One region of the Phycicoccus sp. genome, then DNA from elsewhere that is predicted to be linked to it. Evidence: predicted binding sites of a transcription regulator. Region 1 holds the regulator's gene; the other holds the start of a gene.
The links. Region 1 encodes LexA, which represses DNA repair genes until DNA is damaged. Its sites were predicted from a motif close to TCGAACANNTGTTCGA; they were not measured.
Positions count from the first base shown of each region.

Region 2: PKA89_RS03705 (DUF222 domain-containing protein) is a predicted target of LexA. The motif match lies at 4,288-4,303, and genes of this name have one in related genera.

Region 1 covers NZ_DAOLAC010000056.1:7,797-15,169, reverse strand. The annotation lists partial or broken gene PKA89_RS19625 (hypothetical protein) at 1-149, opposite strand, end outside; gene PKA89_RS19620 (hypothetical protein) at 313-774, shown strand; gene lexA (transcriptional repressor LexA) at 848-1,561, opposite strand; gene PKA89_RS19610 (LysM peptidoglycan-binding domain-containing protein) at 1,812-2,204, shown strand; gene PKA89_RS19605 (hypothetical protein) at 3,168-3,827, shown strand; gene PKA89_RS19600 (GNAT family N-acetyltransferase) at 3,889-4,476, opposite strand; gene PKA89_RS19595 (helix-turn-helix domain-containing protein) at 4,598-5,284, shown strand; gene PKA89_RS19590 (ABC transporter ATP-binding protein) at 5,281-6,225, shown strand; gene PKA89_RS19585 (hypothetical protein) at 6,222-7,373, shown strand, end outside.
Region 2 covers NZ_DAOLAC010000003.1:154,128-161,500, reverse strand. The annotation lists gene PKA89_RS03725 (L,D-transpeptidase family protein) at 1-146, opposite strand, end outside; gene PKA89_RS03720 (CoA ester lyase) at 268-1,131, opposite strand; gene PKA89_RS03715 (CoA ester lyase) at 1,128-2,192, opposite strand; gene PKA89_RS03710 (putative immunity protein) at 2,296-2,826, opposite strand; gene PKA89_RS03705 (DUF222 domain-containing protein) at 2,831-4,276, opposite strand; gene PKA89_RS03700 (hypothetical protein) at 4,445-5,068, shown strand; gene PKA89_RS03695 (CBS domain-containing protein) at 5,108-6,406, shown strand; gene PKA89_RS03690 (DUF1003 domain-containing protein) at 6,399-6,953, shown strand; gene PKA89_RS03685 (P-loop NTPase) at 6,964-7,373, shown strand, end outside.

The DNA.
Region 1 (7,373 bases):
CGCACGGCGAGGGCGAGCACGAGCCCCGGGACGACCGGCAGGAGCCGCAGCGGCCGGTCGGAGCGGGTGAGGACCTCCACGACCATCACGGCCCCGATCGCGACGGCGATGACGAGGTCCGGGTGCTGGCGGAGCCGGGCCGTGCCCATGAGCGCCGACTGTAGTGGGCACACGTGCCTCCGGCGTCACCTCGGAGGATGACCGCGAGATGGTCCTCGGGGGCGACAGACCGGTCGCTCGTCGTCGTGACGACAGCGCGGAGGGCGGTGTCGCACCGTGGCGGACGTCCGTCACACCATGAGAGGAAGACCGATGTCGTCCACCACCATTGCCACCCGATCCACCGCCCACCCACCGCTGCTCGCGACCACCGTCGCCACGCTCGTCGTCAGCGTCTTCTGGACCGCCTTCGGGGCCGACGGCTGGGGAGAGCTGCTGACGATGGCCGCTGTCCAGGTCGTCGCGGCTGGCGTCGTCCTCGGCGTGGTCGTGCCCCGCCTGCTCCGACGGCAGAGCACGGGGGGTCCGTCGCTCGCCGTCGGGGTCGTCGCCGTGCTGCTCACCCTCCCGGCGTTCTGGTCCGGGGTTCCGCTCGTGCTCGGAGTCGCCGCGGCCGTCCTCGGCAACGCAGGCCGGACCCGCGAGGTGGGGGAGCGCGCCGCGCTCGCCGGCCTGGCGCTCGGGTTGCTCGCGGTCCTCGGCTACCTGGCCCTCTACCTCGGCGACGGGGTCGTCGCCGGACACCACGGGGTCCTCGTCGCGGGCCTGCTCTGAGGTCGGGACCGGGCGCAGGGCGGACCGGCCGGCCCTGCGCCCGTGCCGCGTCGGCGTCGCCGCCGGCCCGAGGTCAGACGCGGCGGAGGACGGCCGTGACCTTGCCGAGGATCGTCGCGTGGTCGCCGTCGATCGGCTCGAAGGCGGGGTTGTGCGGCATCAGCCAGACGTGGCCGTCCCGCCGCTTGAAGGTCTTGACCGTCGCCTCGTTGTCGAGCATCGCCGCGACGATGTCGCCGTTCTCGGCGGTCGGCTGCTGCCGGACGACGACCCAGTCGCCGTCGCAGATGGCGGCGTCGACCATCGAGTCGCCGACGACCTTGAGGAGGAAGAGCGAGCCCTCGCCGACGATCTGCTTGGGCAGCGGGAAGACGTCCTCGACGACCTCCTCGGCGGTGATCGGCACGCCGGCGGCGATCTGGCCGAGGACTGGGACGTACGAGGCCTCGGGGCGCTCGTCGCCGATGCCGGTGACGTCGATGTCCTCCGGCTCGGGGCGGCGGTAGCCCGACCCGGCGCGGTCGGGGGAGACCACCTCGATGGCGCGCGGCCGGTTGGGGTCGCGCCGGAGGAAGCCCTTGCGCTCGAGCGCGGAGAGCTGGTGGGCGACCGAGCTGGGGGAGGTCAGCCCGACGGCCTCGCCGATCTCGCGCATGCTCGGGGGGTACCCGTGCCGGTCGACGGCGTTGCGGATCACCTCGAGGATCTTGCGCTGGCGGTGGGTCAGCTCGCCGCCGTCGCCGCGGTCGGGCATCTCGTGGATGTCGGCGTTCCTCGGACGTGCCATCTCGACCCCTTACGCTGCGGCGCCCGCGCGGTGCGCGGAGCCATGTCGGTGTTTGTGCAGGTCAGACGGTGTGTCGGTGGTGCCGTGCAGTCTGATCCGCATGCGGACATCGTACGGACGTCGAACAGAGAATTCAAACATTCTTTCGACGCGTGTCTTGTCCGCCTCGAACATCCGTGCTACAACTCGTACAGACGTTCTATCGAACACCGGTTCGACGGTCGCCCTCGCGGCCGGGATGGAGGACATGATGAGTGCGATCGCCTGGGAGCCCGCCGAGCTCGGCCACCCCCACTCCGCGGCGCCGCGGCGCCCGCACCTCGTCGTGCTCCCCGGCGGCGGCGAGGCGGCCGTCTCCGGTGGCGGTGCGCTGCGCCTGACGGCCCGCGGCCGGTTGGTCCTCCTCGTCCTCGCGGCGCTCCTCGTCACGGTGCTGCTCGGCCTGCGCGGCCAGGGCAGCGCCACGGCCCTCGAGCCCGACCACGTCGTCTTCGTCGGCGCCGGCCAGACCCTCTCCGAGATCGCGGCGCACGAGCTGCCGCAGCTCTCGATGAGCGAGGGCGTCCTCGCCATCCAGCTGGCCAACGACCTGAGCACCGCCCAGGTCAGCGCCGGTCAGGAGCTCGTCATCCCGCGCGGCTGACGAACCGACCGCGCGGCGGCGCGCACCGCCGCGACGGTCCCTTGCGTCCGAGTCCCTCGACCCGGCTCCGGACGCCGGAGGGCGTCGCCTCCCGTGCAGGAGAGGCGACGCCCTCCGTGCTGTGCCCTGGGAGGGCGCGTCGGGACGGCGCTGCACGACGGCGCGGCGAGCGGTTCGCCGGTGCCGCAGGGTCCTCGCGCAGCGCCGTCGGCCCCGGCCCGGCGACAAGTTCGCCTGTGCCGCAAGGTCCTCGGGCGGCGCCGTCGGCCGCGGCCGCGCGACAAGTTCGACTGTGCCGCAGGGTCCTCGCGTGACGTCGGCGGCGCGTCGCTGCGGTCACGTCCGCCCCATCCGTCACCGACACTCGGCCGAACGGAGGACTCCGCATCGACCGACCTGCCCTATCTGGGGACCCGTGCGGCCCCGACCCGGCGTGGCGGGTTCCGGCGCCGTCGCGCGGCGGCGGAGACTCGGCGCATGCGGACCAGACGGCGCAGCAGCTATCGCGTCACACACCATCCGGTCGTCCAGTGCGGCGGCCAGGGCCGGTGGGTGTGGTCGTGCGGCTGCGGCGCGCGTGGGTCCGTCCTCTCGGGCGGGTGGCACGGCGCCTTCACGGCAGCGCTGGTCCACCAGAGCCTCAGTCCGGGGGAGTAGACGTGCGGCCCGGGGATACACAGAGGGTCCCCGGGTCGCACTCCCCGCCGCCGCCGGCTCTCGCTCCGCGGCGGTGGGGCCGGCGGCGGGGGCGCCGCCTGCAGGGAGGCCGCGGCACCGCATGTCCGGGTGCGCAGCGGTCCCTCCCCTCGTGACCACCGACCGGGCGCGAGGGGAGGGACCGTCCCGTCCTCGTGGACGGGTCCGGGACGCCGGCCGCGGCCTTCCTGCGTGCCCGGGGAACAGGGCTGTGGCGCTCGGCGTTGTGCAGTGATGTAATGAAGTAATCACTGCAAGGAGGCAATCATGCGACACCGACCAGATCCCGACCCGACGAGCGACCCCACGCCACGCGGCGGTGGCGGCGGCTCGTGGGGCCACCGCGGTCCCGGTGGCCGCCGCGGCCCCGGTGGCGGTCCGGGTGGCCGCCGCGGGTTCGGCCACGGCCGGCCCGGCGGCTGGCAGCAGGGTGACCTGCCGAACGCCGACGACGCCGCCAAGTGGTTCACCGGGCGCCTGCCCGACGGCTGGTTCGACGACGTCGAGGTCACCGTCGACCGCGAGGAGATCACGGTCGTCGGCACGCTCGCCGGCCTCGATCCGGCGACCGACGCCGCGGAGGCCGAGGGCCGGGTCAGCCGCTTCCGGGCGGAGACCCGCGAGCAGCGGATGGCCGTCGCCGACGAGGCCCAGGCCCGCTACGGCCGCACCGTGTCGTGGGGCGCCCGGGTCGGCGACACGACGACGCTCTTCACCCACCTCGCCGTCCCGGTCATGACCCGGCTGCGCCAGCCCGAGCGCTCGGTGCTCGACACCCTCGTCGACGCCGGCGTCGCCCGCTCCCGCAGCGACGCGCTGGCCTGGTGTGTCCGGCTCGTCGGCGACCACGCCGAGACCTGGCTCGGCGAGCTCCGCGAGGCGATGACCGAGGTCGACAAGCTGCGCGCCAAGGGCCCGGAGCTCTGAGCCCCCGCCGGTCCGGCCGGGCATCCCCTCCCGGCCGGGCCGGGACGCCGAGCGGCCGCGCTCAGCCGAGCATCCGTCGCATGACGAGCCGCGGCATCCTGCTCGCCACGGCGTCGGTCTCGCCGACCACCTCGAACCCGACCTTCTCGAACATCGAGCGGGTCCCGACGAAGGCCATCGTCAGGTCCATCCGCCGGCCCCGCGGGTCGACCGGGTACGCCTCGACCGCCGGCGCCCCGCGCGAGGCAGCCCACTGCACGGCGCCCTCGAGCAGCGGTGTCGTGACGCCCTGCCTGCGGTGGCCGCTGCGGACGACGACGCAGATGATGCTCCACACCGGCACGTCGTCGACGGGACGGATCTTCGTGCTGTGCACGAGCCGCGGGATGTCCTCTCTCGCACCGATGTTGCACCAGCCGACCGGCTCGCCGTCGCGGTAGGTGACCACCCCCGGCGGGGCGTCCCACTCACAGAGCCGCCGGGCCGCCCGCTCGCGGCTGCCCTCGCCCAGCTCCTCGATCTCCTGCTGGCGCAGCCGGTGCGACAGGCACCAGCAGTGCGTCGCCCGCCGGTTCGGGTTGACGACGTCGGCGAAGTCGTCGAAGCGGTCGGGGGTGACGGGGCGGGTCTCCCACTGCACGTCGGCCATGCCTCAGCCAAGCACGGGCCGCGGACATCGAGGGCCGACGCGGGTCCGGCGCCCGGCCGCCACCAGCGGCCGCCGACCCGCGTGCTGGACACGGACTGAACAAGCGTTTAACATGCTGAACATGCGTTCAGCCGATCCTACCGATCCGGACCGCACCGCCCGGGCCGCGATCCGCGACGCCGCCCTCGCCCTCTTCGCCGAGCGCGGCCCCGACGCCGCGACCGTCCGTGACATCGCCGCCGCGGCCGAGGTGTCACCGGCCCTCGTCCTGCACCACTACGGCAGCAAGGACGGTCTGCGCGCGGCCGTCGACGAGTACGCGGCCGGCGCCTTCGACGCGATGCTCGCCCAGCTGGAGGGCGGTGACCTGGCCGACGTCCTCTCCGGCGGCGAGCCGGCGTCCCTCGCCGAGGCGTTCGCGACCGAGTTCCGCGCCGGCTCCCCGCTCGTCCTCTACCTCCGGCGCCTCCTGCTCTCCGGTGACCCGGCGGGCACGGTCCTCGTCCGGCGCTGGCACGCCCTGACCCTGGGCGTGGTCGAGCGGCTCGAGGAGGCCGGCGTCGCCCGCCCCAGCCGCGACCGCGAGGCTCGCGCGGCGCTGCTCCTCGCCGGCGACCTCGCGGTCGTCCTCCTCGCTCCGCACCTCGGGGCCGTCCTCGGCGAGAACCCGCTGACCCCCGGCGGGATGGCGCGCTGGACCGCCGAGGCCACCGACGTCTACCTCCACGGCGCGTTCATCGCGCCGCCGGAGCCCCCTACCCCGACCACCGACCCCAGCACCGACCGCACGGGAGGAGACGCGACGTGAGCACCGACGACGTCATCCGGATCGAGGGACTGGTCAAGGAGTTCGGGGGCTTCCGGGCCCTCGACGGCCTCGACCTCGCCGTCCGGCCGGGGGAGGTGCACGGCTTCCTCGGGCCCAACGGTGCGGGCAAGTCGACGACCATCCGCGTGCTGCTCGGCCTGGTCCGCGCGGACGCCGGCCGCATCCGGCTGCTCGACGGCGACCCGTGGCGCGATGCGCCGCGCCTGCACGCCCGCGTCGCCTACCTCCCCGGGGACGTCTCGCTGTGGCCGGGACTCACCGGCGGCCAGTGCCTCGACGTCCTCGGCGCCATCCGAGGCGGCCTGGACGACCGGCGCCGCGACACGCTCGTCGAGCGGTTCGACCTCGACCCGACGAAGCGGGCGCGCGACTACTCCAAGGGCAACCGGCAGAAGGTCGCGCTCGTGGCCGCCCTCGCCGCCGACGCCGACCTCCTCGTCCTCGACGAGCCGACCTCCGGCCTCGACCCGCTGATGGAGCAGGTCTTCCAGGACGTGGTCCGCGAGCGCCGGGCCCAGGGCGCGACCGTGCTGCTGTCCAGCCACGTGCTCGGTGAGGTCGAGGCCCTCGCCGACCGGGTGAGCATCGTGCGCCGCGGCCGGACCGTGACGACGGGAACGCTGGCCGACCTGCGCCGCCACACCCGCACCGTCGTGCACGCCGTCGTCGACGGCGGCGCGGACGGGCTGGCGGGCGCTCCCGGCGTCGAGGGCGCCGAGACCGAGCCGACGGGGGAGGGGCGCACGGACGTCCGGCTCACCGTCGACGCGGCGCACCTCGACGGGGTCGTCGGCCGGCTGCACGCGGCGGGCATCCACACGCTCACCGTCCACCCGCCGAGCCTCGACACCCTCTTCCTGCGCACCTACGAGGACGACCCGGCCGAGGAGCCCACCGTCGCGACCGGGGCCCGCCGATGACCGGCCTCGGCGTCCTGGTCCGGGTCCGGCTGCGCACCCGCTGGAAGGCCGCCCTCGTCTGGGTGGTGGCGGTCGTCGGGTCGCTGGTCGGCACCGCCGTCTCGGTCGCCAGCCTCTACGACACCCCGGAGAAGCTGCGCTCGTACGCGGAGGCCGTGGTCGGCGACGCCCTCGTGGCCATCAACGGCCGGGTCGAGGGCATCGGCACCCTCGGTGGGGTCGTGCAGGACGAGTTCTCCTTCGTCGCCGCGCTCGCCCTGCCCCTGCTCGGCGTCTCCCTCGTCACCGCCGCGACCCGCCGCGAGGAGGAGAGCGGCCGGCTCGAGCTGCTGCTCGCAGGGCGCCTCGACCGTCGCGCACCGGTCGCGGCAGCGCTCGTGGTGGCCGTCGGCGCCGTGGTGCTCGTCGTCGTCGGGTCGGCGGCCGGGATGGCGCTCGCCGGCATCCCGGCGGGCCGGGCGAGCCTCTACGCGGCGTCCCTCGGAGCGCTGGCGCTCGTGTTCGCCTGCCTCGCAGGGCTGCTCGCCCAGCTGGTCCTCCACGCGCGCACGGTGTGGGCCGTCTCGCTCGGGGTGCTGGCGGTGGCGTACGTCCTGCGGGGAGTCGGCGACGTGCGCGGATGGTGGCTCGCGTGGCTGTCCCCGCTCACCTGGGTCGAGCGGTCGGCCCCGTTCGGCGAGCCCCGGTGGTGGGTCCTCGCCGTGCCACTCGGTGTCTCGGCCGCGCTCGCCGGCGCGGCGGTCCTCGTCGCCGGCCGGCGCGACCTCGGCGCGGCCCTCCTGCGCGGCGGGCCCGGCCCGGCGCGGGCCTCGGCCCGGCTGCGCCACCCGGTCGGGCTGGCCCTCTCGCTGCACCGCTCGGCGTTCCTCGGCTGGCTGGCCGGCGCGGTGGCGCTCGCCGGCGTCATGGGCGCGCTGGCCAACGACGTCGTCGCCGCCATCCGCGGCAACCCCGACGTCGCGCGGCTCCTCGCGCCCGGCGACCGCCCGGCCGACGGGTTCCTCTCGGTCGTCCTGCTCTACCTCGCCGTCCTCGCCACGGGGTATGTCGTGCAGTCGCTCGGCACGCTGCGCCGCGAGGAGACCGACGGCCGCCTCGAGCCGCAGCTCGCCGGCACGGTCGGCCGGGTGCGCTGGCTCGGGGCGCAC
Region 2 (7,373 bases), on a different contig from region 1:
GACGTCGGGGTGGCCGTCGCGCTGGGCTCCGCGCTCGGGACCACGGGCCCGCCGGCGAGCTGGTCGAGGCGGCTGCACCCGGCCAGGACCGTCGCCGCCACGAGCGCGGCCGTGACCAGGAGTGCGGGTCGTCGGCCGGTCGGCATGGTGCCCCTCCCCCGAGGTGTCGAAGAACGTGTCGACCTCCCACGAGACGGCATCAGGAGGGTCGGGCGCAAATCGCCGCGCTCGCCGTGACCGCATCGTTGCCGGACGCACAGCCTGCGGTCAGGAACGAGCGCGCACCGCATCGTCGACCGCCAGCACCCGCTGGGCCACCTCGACGTGGAGGTTCTCGACCATCCGGCCCTCGTAGGTCACGACCCCACGGCCGGCGCCGGCCTCCCACGCCGCGAGCAGGCCGCGAGCGTCCTCGACCTCGGCCTCGCTCGGGGAGAACGCGGCGTTGCACGCCTTCACCTGACCGGGGTGGACGAGCGTCTTGCCGTCGAACCCGAGGTCACGCCCCTGGCGGCACTCGTCGGCGAGCCCGTCGAGGTCCCTGACGTCGTTGAAGACCCCGTCGAGCACCGAGACGCCGGCGCCGCGCGCGGCGAGCACGACGGTGGACAGCGCCGTGAGCAGCGGACCGCGGCCGGGCACGAAGCGGGCGCGGAGCTCCTTGACCAGGTCGTTGGTGCCGAGGACGAGCACGGTGAGCCGGTCGGATGCCGTGGCGATCGCCCGGGCGTCGAGGACCGCCCCGGGCGTCTCGACCATCGCCCAGAGGGACGTGTGGTCCGGCACGCCGAACCGCTCCATCGCCGCGACGAGGCCGCGGACCTCCTCCGCAGAGCCGACCTTGGGCACGACGATGCCGTCCGGGCCTGCAGCGCAGGCGGCCTCGAGGTCGGCGTCGTGCCACTGCGTCCCGAGCGCGTTGACCCGGATGCTTACCTCGCGGTGGCCGTAGGCGCCCGATGCGGCTGCCGCGCAGGCGTTCTCACGAGCGGTCAGCTTGTCGTCCGGGCCGACGGCGTCCTCCAGGTCGAGGATGAGCCCGTCGACCGGAAGCGTCTTCGCCTTCTCCAGGGCCCGCTCGTTGCTGCTCGGCATGTAGAGGACCGAGCGGCGGGGGCGGTACTCGCTCACGCGTCGCTCCCCTCGGCGTAGAGCTCGGCGAGCTCGGGGTCGTTGGCGGACAACCGGTCCGCCAGCTCGAGGATGACGAGGCACTGCTTGAGGCTCGCGTCGTCCTCCATCTTGCCGTCGAGCATCACCGCCCCGGTGCCGTCGCCCATCGCCGCCCTGACCCGGCGCGCGTGCGCGACGTCGTCGGCGCTCGGGCTGAACACCTTCTTGGCGATGGCGATCTGCACCGGGTGCAGGGTCCACGTGCCGACGCAGCCGAGGAGGAAGGCGTTGCGGAACTGGTCCTCGCAGGCGACGACGTCGGCGATGTCCCCGAACGGACCGTAGTACGGGAAGATCCCGTGCATCGCGCAGGCGTCGACCATCCGCGCGATCGTGTAGTGCCAGAGGTCCTGCTGGTAGGTGGCGCGAGGGCCCTGGACGTCGCCCCCCTCCGGGTCCTGGCGCACGAGGTAGCCGGGATGGCCGCCGCCGACGCGGGTCGTCTTCATCCGGCGGTCGGCCGCGAGGTCCGCCGGGCCGAGGCTGATGCCCTGCATCCGGGGGCTGGCCCCGGCGATCTCCTCGACGTTGGCCATCCCGCGCGCGGTCTCGAGGATGGCGTGGACGAGGATCGGCCGCGTGACGCCCGCCTTCGCCTCGAGCTGCGCGAGGAGCCGGTCGACGTAGTGGATGTCCTCCGGCCCCTGCACCTTGGGGACCATGACGACGTCGAGCCGGTCACCGATCTCGGTGACGAGGGTGGTGAGGTCGTCGAGCGCCCACGGGCTGTCGAGCGCGTTGACGCGGGTCCACAGCTGCGTGTGCTCGCCGAGGTCGGTGGCCTTCGCGATGTCGACGAGCCCCTGCCGGGCGGCCTCCTTGTTCTCGGCCTTGACGGCGTCCTCGAGGTTGCCGAGCAGGACGTCGACGGTGCCCACCATCTCGGGCACCTTCGCGGCCATCTTCGGGTTGCTCGGGTCGAAGAAGTGGATCATCCGGCTCGGCCGCGCCGGCACCTCCCGCAGCGGCGTCGGGGCCCCGACGGCCAGGGGGGCGAAGAAGTCCTTGGGGCTGCGCATCATCGAGCCTTCCGAGGCGGGTGCACGGTCTCGTCGGACGCTAGCAGCGGCCGGTGGTCGGGTCGCATGAGCCAGGTCACGGTGTGACCCACGCCGCGGGCGGTCACCTCCGGGCGCGCAGGCGGCGATCGAGGTCGGACATGAGGAGGGCCACGCGGGTGCGGCCGGTGGGCGCCGTCGGGTACCGGCGCAGGACGTCGAGCAGGACGGAGGTGGCCCGCGCGACGGCCTCGCGGAGGTGGCGGTCGGCGGCCTCGGGGTCGTCGGCCACCAGCTCGAGGGCCCGGGCGGCGTGGGCCGTGGCGCGCAGGATGTGCCCCACCTGGGTCGCCTGCGCGAGCGGGTGGAGGTAGGCGGACGCGGAGGCGTCACCCGCGGCCATCGCGGCGTGGTGGCCGGCGCCCGACTCGGCGGCCCCGGCGGCTCGGTGGGCGTCGAGCGCCGCGACCCGCTGCCGTCGCGACCGTGGCTCCCCGGCGACGAACGCGCGGGCGGCCTCCACGGCCTCGCGGGGGCGGGGGTCGCCGGGCAGGCGCTCCTCGGCGAGGTGCAGCACCTCCTCGGCGCTGGCCAGCGCGAACGCGGCCACCTCGCGCAGGTCCGCGTCGGTCAGCGCGATGTGCTCGGGGGTCACCACCTCAGAGCACCACACGGTGCTGGGGCTCGGTGGTGCGGGTCGCGGCGTTCGGGCCGTGCCAGGTGAGGGTGCCGTCGGGGTCGAGGACCGGTCGCCATCGCTGGGTCTGCTTGAAGCGGTGGTGGTGGCGGCACAGGGCCTCGAGCCCGGTGGGGATGGTCTGCCCGTCGGGCCAGGCCCTGGCGTGGTCGAGGTCGCAACGTTCGGCGGGTCGGGTGCAGCCCCACATCCGGCAGGTGCCGTCGCGGGTCCTGACGAAGTCGGCGATCGCACGGGTGGGCCGGTAGGCGGCTGTGGTCAGGGAGGCCAGGGTCCCGGTCTCGGCGTCGAGGACGGCCCGGGCCACCTCCAGCGGCAGGGTCTTGAGCAGGTTGGCCATGGTCGTGGCGTCGACCCAGCCGACGCCCGGCAGCTGGGCCCCGGAGACGCAGGACCCGGGCCCCAGCGCGGCCATGACGGTGGTGAGGTCGCCGGTCAGCTCCGGCGGCTCCTCCCGCCAGGACAGCTCCTCGCGGGAGGCGGGGTCGAGGTCGCCGTAACGGGTCACCTCACCGGTGACCGCGTCGATGACGGTGTCCTCGTCGTCCCACTGGACCCGGAACCGTTCACCCTGCGCCGGCTCCGGCGTCGCGGCGTCGGTGACCACCGGGACCCCGAGCATCACCTGAGCCGAGACGGTCACGTTGCGCAGCACCAGGTCGGCCAACGCATCCGCGCGCGCCTCCGGAAGGGACAGGTCGGCATCGACCGTCCGGTACTGCCCGGCCAGCTCCTCCACCGCCGACCACATCGCCGCCGACGTGGCGGTCGGCAGCGACCCGAACCAGTCGGTCAACCCGTCCACCCCGGCCCGCACCTCCACACACCGACCCCGCCGGGTTGTCGCGGCATGGACGGCGACCTGGTCGGCCGCCACCCGCGTCGCCACCCGCCGCGCCTCGGACGTCACCCGGGCCGGGTCCATCGACGCCAGCCGCCCCGCCAGCTCGGCATCCACCCGCAGGCACGCCTCGACGTCCAGGCCGGCGCACGCGTCGACGACCTTCTGCGCGGCAATCGTCCCGACCGACCCCTCGACCAGCAGCCCACGCACCCGCGGGAACCGCTCACCCAAGGTGGCGCCGAGCGTCACCTTCCGACCGGCAACCCCCTCGGTCAGGCCGGCCTCCAGGCAGAACATCGCCGGCGACATCGGGTCCACGAACCCGAGCGGGTGCACGCGCTCCACCGGGCCCGCCCCGGACAGCCGCACCTCCACCCGAGCACCCAAGGAAGCTGCCACCGCGACCAGGCCGTCGGCGGAGTTCGCCAGGTGCTGCGCCTCACCCGCGACGGCGAACGCGTCCTCCGGCGCCAACCCCAGACCGTCCTCGGACAGCTCACGACCCAGCGCCGCGCACTCCTCACGAAGTGCCGCGATGCGGCTCGAGATCGTCCCCCTGTCCATGCCTCATCGTACCGAACTCACGTTCGAACGGCAAGGTCCTGTGGACGGCAGTTCGCCCTCAGCAGAATGAAACTGACGACAATCCCCATCTTCCGGAAACCGAGGTCGACGGGTCGTCGGGCCGCCGACGACGACACGCCGAAGACCCGATGTGGGAGAGTGCGACCCATGCCCGACGAGGCGCCCAGCGACACCCCCGACACCGCGCCGCCCACCACGCCGCCGACCCCGCCGGCCGCGCCGACCCCGCCGGCCGGCGCCGACGTCACGCGCCTCACCAACGAGGCCGCGACGAAGTCCGGGCTGCTGTGGGTCCGCACGCCCGACGGCGCGACCCATCCGGTGTGGCACGTGTGGCACGACGACGGCGACGAGCGCGGCACCGGCCCGGCCGCCTACGTCGTGTCCGGCCCCGGCGAGCAGCACCTCCCCTGGCTCCCGGACGAGGTCGAGGTCGTCCTGCGCAGCAAGGACACCGGCGGCCGCCTCCTCACGACGCACGCGACCGTCCGCACCCTCGACCCCGGGACCGACCAGTGGGACGCCGCCGTCGAGGTGCTGCGCCCCGAGCGCCTGAACGCCACCGGCACGCCCGAGGAGGTGGCCGAGCGCTGGCGCGAGCACGACACGATCCACGTCATCACCCCGCACGGCCGGCCCGTCGAGCAGCCCGGCCACTACGACGACGCCAGCGGAGCACGTCCGGTGCGCCCCGCCGCGCCCACCACCGCCCGGTGGCGCCCGTGGCACTGGCGCGGCCGCGCCGGGGCCCGGCGCAACACGGCCCGCTGAGCACGGGCCGACCGCCCCCCGACGGCTAGCCTGTCGGACGTGAGCACGCCGACCCGCGCCTTCGTCGGCCGCCTGTCCGAGCTGGACGTCTTCGACCCGCTCGGTGACAAGGTCGGCCGCGTCCGCGACGTCGTCGTCACCTTCAGCGTCACCCGCACCCGACCTCGGGCCATCGGACTCGTCGTCGAGGTGCCCGGCCGCCGCCGCGTCTTCGTCCCGATGACCCGCGTCACCTCGGTCGAGGGCGGCCAGGTCATCACCACCGGTCTGGTCAACATGCGCCGCTTCGAGCAGCGCCCCAACGAGACCCTCGTCGTCGCCGAGCTCTTCGAGCGCCAGGTCCAGGTGCGCACCGAGGACGGCGACGTCGTGCCGGCCACCGTCCAGGACGTCGGGGTCGAGCAGCTGGGCCCCCGGGGCTGGAACGTCACCCGCGTCGCGGTGCGCCTCGAGGTCTCGCGCCCCAGCCGGCTCGGGCGCCTCGGGCGGCGGCGCGGCGAGACCTTCGTGGCGCCCGTCGAGGACGTCCGTGGCCTGCGCGACGCGAGCGAGGGGCAGGGCGCGGCGAAGCTGCTCGAGACCTACGAGGACCTCAAGCCGGCCGACCTCGCCGAGGTCATCCACGACCTCACCCCGCAGCGCCGGGCCGAGGTCGCCGCCGCCCTCACCGACGAGCGGCTCGCCGACGTCATCGAGGAGCTGCCCGAGGACGACCAGGTCGAGATCCTCGTCGGGCTCGAGGTCGGCCGGGCCGCCGACGTCCTCGAGGCGATGGAGCCCGACGACGCCGCCGACCTCCTCTCCGAGCTGCCGCCGGAGCGCCAGGAGGAGCTGCTCGAGAAGATGGACGCCGACGAGGCCGCCGACCTGCGCCGCCTCCTCACCTACGACGAGAACACCGCCGGTGGTCTCATGACGACCGAGCCGGTCATCCTCGGGCCGGAGGCCTCGATCGCCGAGGCGCTGGCCGTCGTGCGCCGCCAGGAGCTCTCGACCGCCCTCGCGTGCACGGTGTTCGTCTGCCGTCCGCCGCTGGAGACCCCCACCGGCAAGTTCCTCGGCGTCGTCCACATCCAGCGGCTGCTGCGCGAGGCGCCACACCAGCCGATCGGCGGCATCCTCGACAAGGACGTGGAGCCGCTCCTGCCGACCGCGAGCCTCGGCCAGGTGACCCGGATGCTCGCCACCTACGACCTCGTCGGGATGCCGGTCGTCGACGAGGACGGCCACCTGCTCGGCGCGGTCACGGTCGACGACGTCCTCGACCACATCCTCCCGGACGACTGGCGCGAGGAGCGCCACGACGTCGTCTCGCACACGGAGGTGAGCAGTGGCTGAGCGCGAGCGCCGGACGCGCATCGACCAGCCGCGCGAGGTGGGCCGCCGCCGGTTCACGATGCCGGCCCTGCTCACCGAGGAGACCTTCGGCATCCTCAGCGAGAAGTTCGCCCGCTTCATGGGCACCGCGTACTTCCTCATCGGGATGACCGTCTTCGTCGCGGCGTGGCTGCTCTGGAACACCCTGGCCCCGGAGTCGGTGCGGTTCGACCCCTACGCGTTCATCTTCCTGACCCTGATGCTCAGCCTCCAGGCCTCGTACGCGGCACCCCTGATCCTCCTCGCCCAGAACCGGCAGGCCGACCGCGACCGCGTCGCCCTCGAGCAGGACCGCTCCCGCGACGAGCGCAACCTCGCGGACACCGAGTTCCTCACCCGCGAGGTCGCGGCGCTCCGACTGGCCATGCGCGACACCGCGACCCGCGACTTCGTCCGCAGCGAGCTGCGCGACCTCCTCGACGAGATGGAGGAGCGCGGGCTCGTCGTCGTGCAGCAGCCCCCGGGCGACTCCGGGGGCGAGGACGCCGGCGAGCCGCAGCCGACCTAGACTTCAGGGCATGCCGCAGGTCAGCACCGACGCCCTCCACGCCGCCCTCGAGACGGTCATCGACCCCGAGATCCGGCGCCCCATCACCGAGCTCGGGATGGTCGGCGACCTCGCCTGCGACGACGACGGCCGGGTCGCCGTCACCGTCCTGCTCACCGTCGCCGCCTGCCCGCTCAAGGACACCCTGACCCGCGACACGACGAACGCCCTCTCGGCGGTCGACGGCGTCACCGACGTCAGCGTCACCCTCGGCGTGATGAGCGACGACCAGCGCGCCGAGCTCAAGACGAAGCTCCGCGGCGGCACGGCCGAGCGCGAGGTGCCCTTCGCCAAGCCCGGCTCGCTGACCCGCGTCTACGCGGTCGCGTCCGGCAAGGGCGGGGTCGGCAAGTCCTCGGTGACGGCCAACCTCGCCGCGTC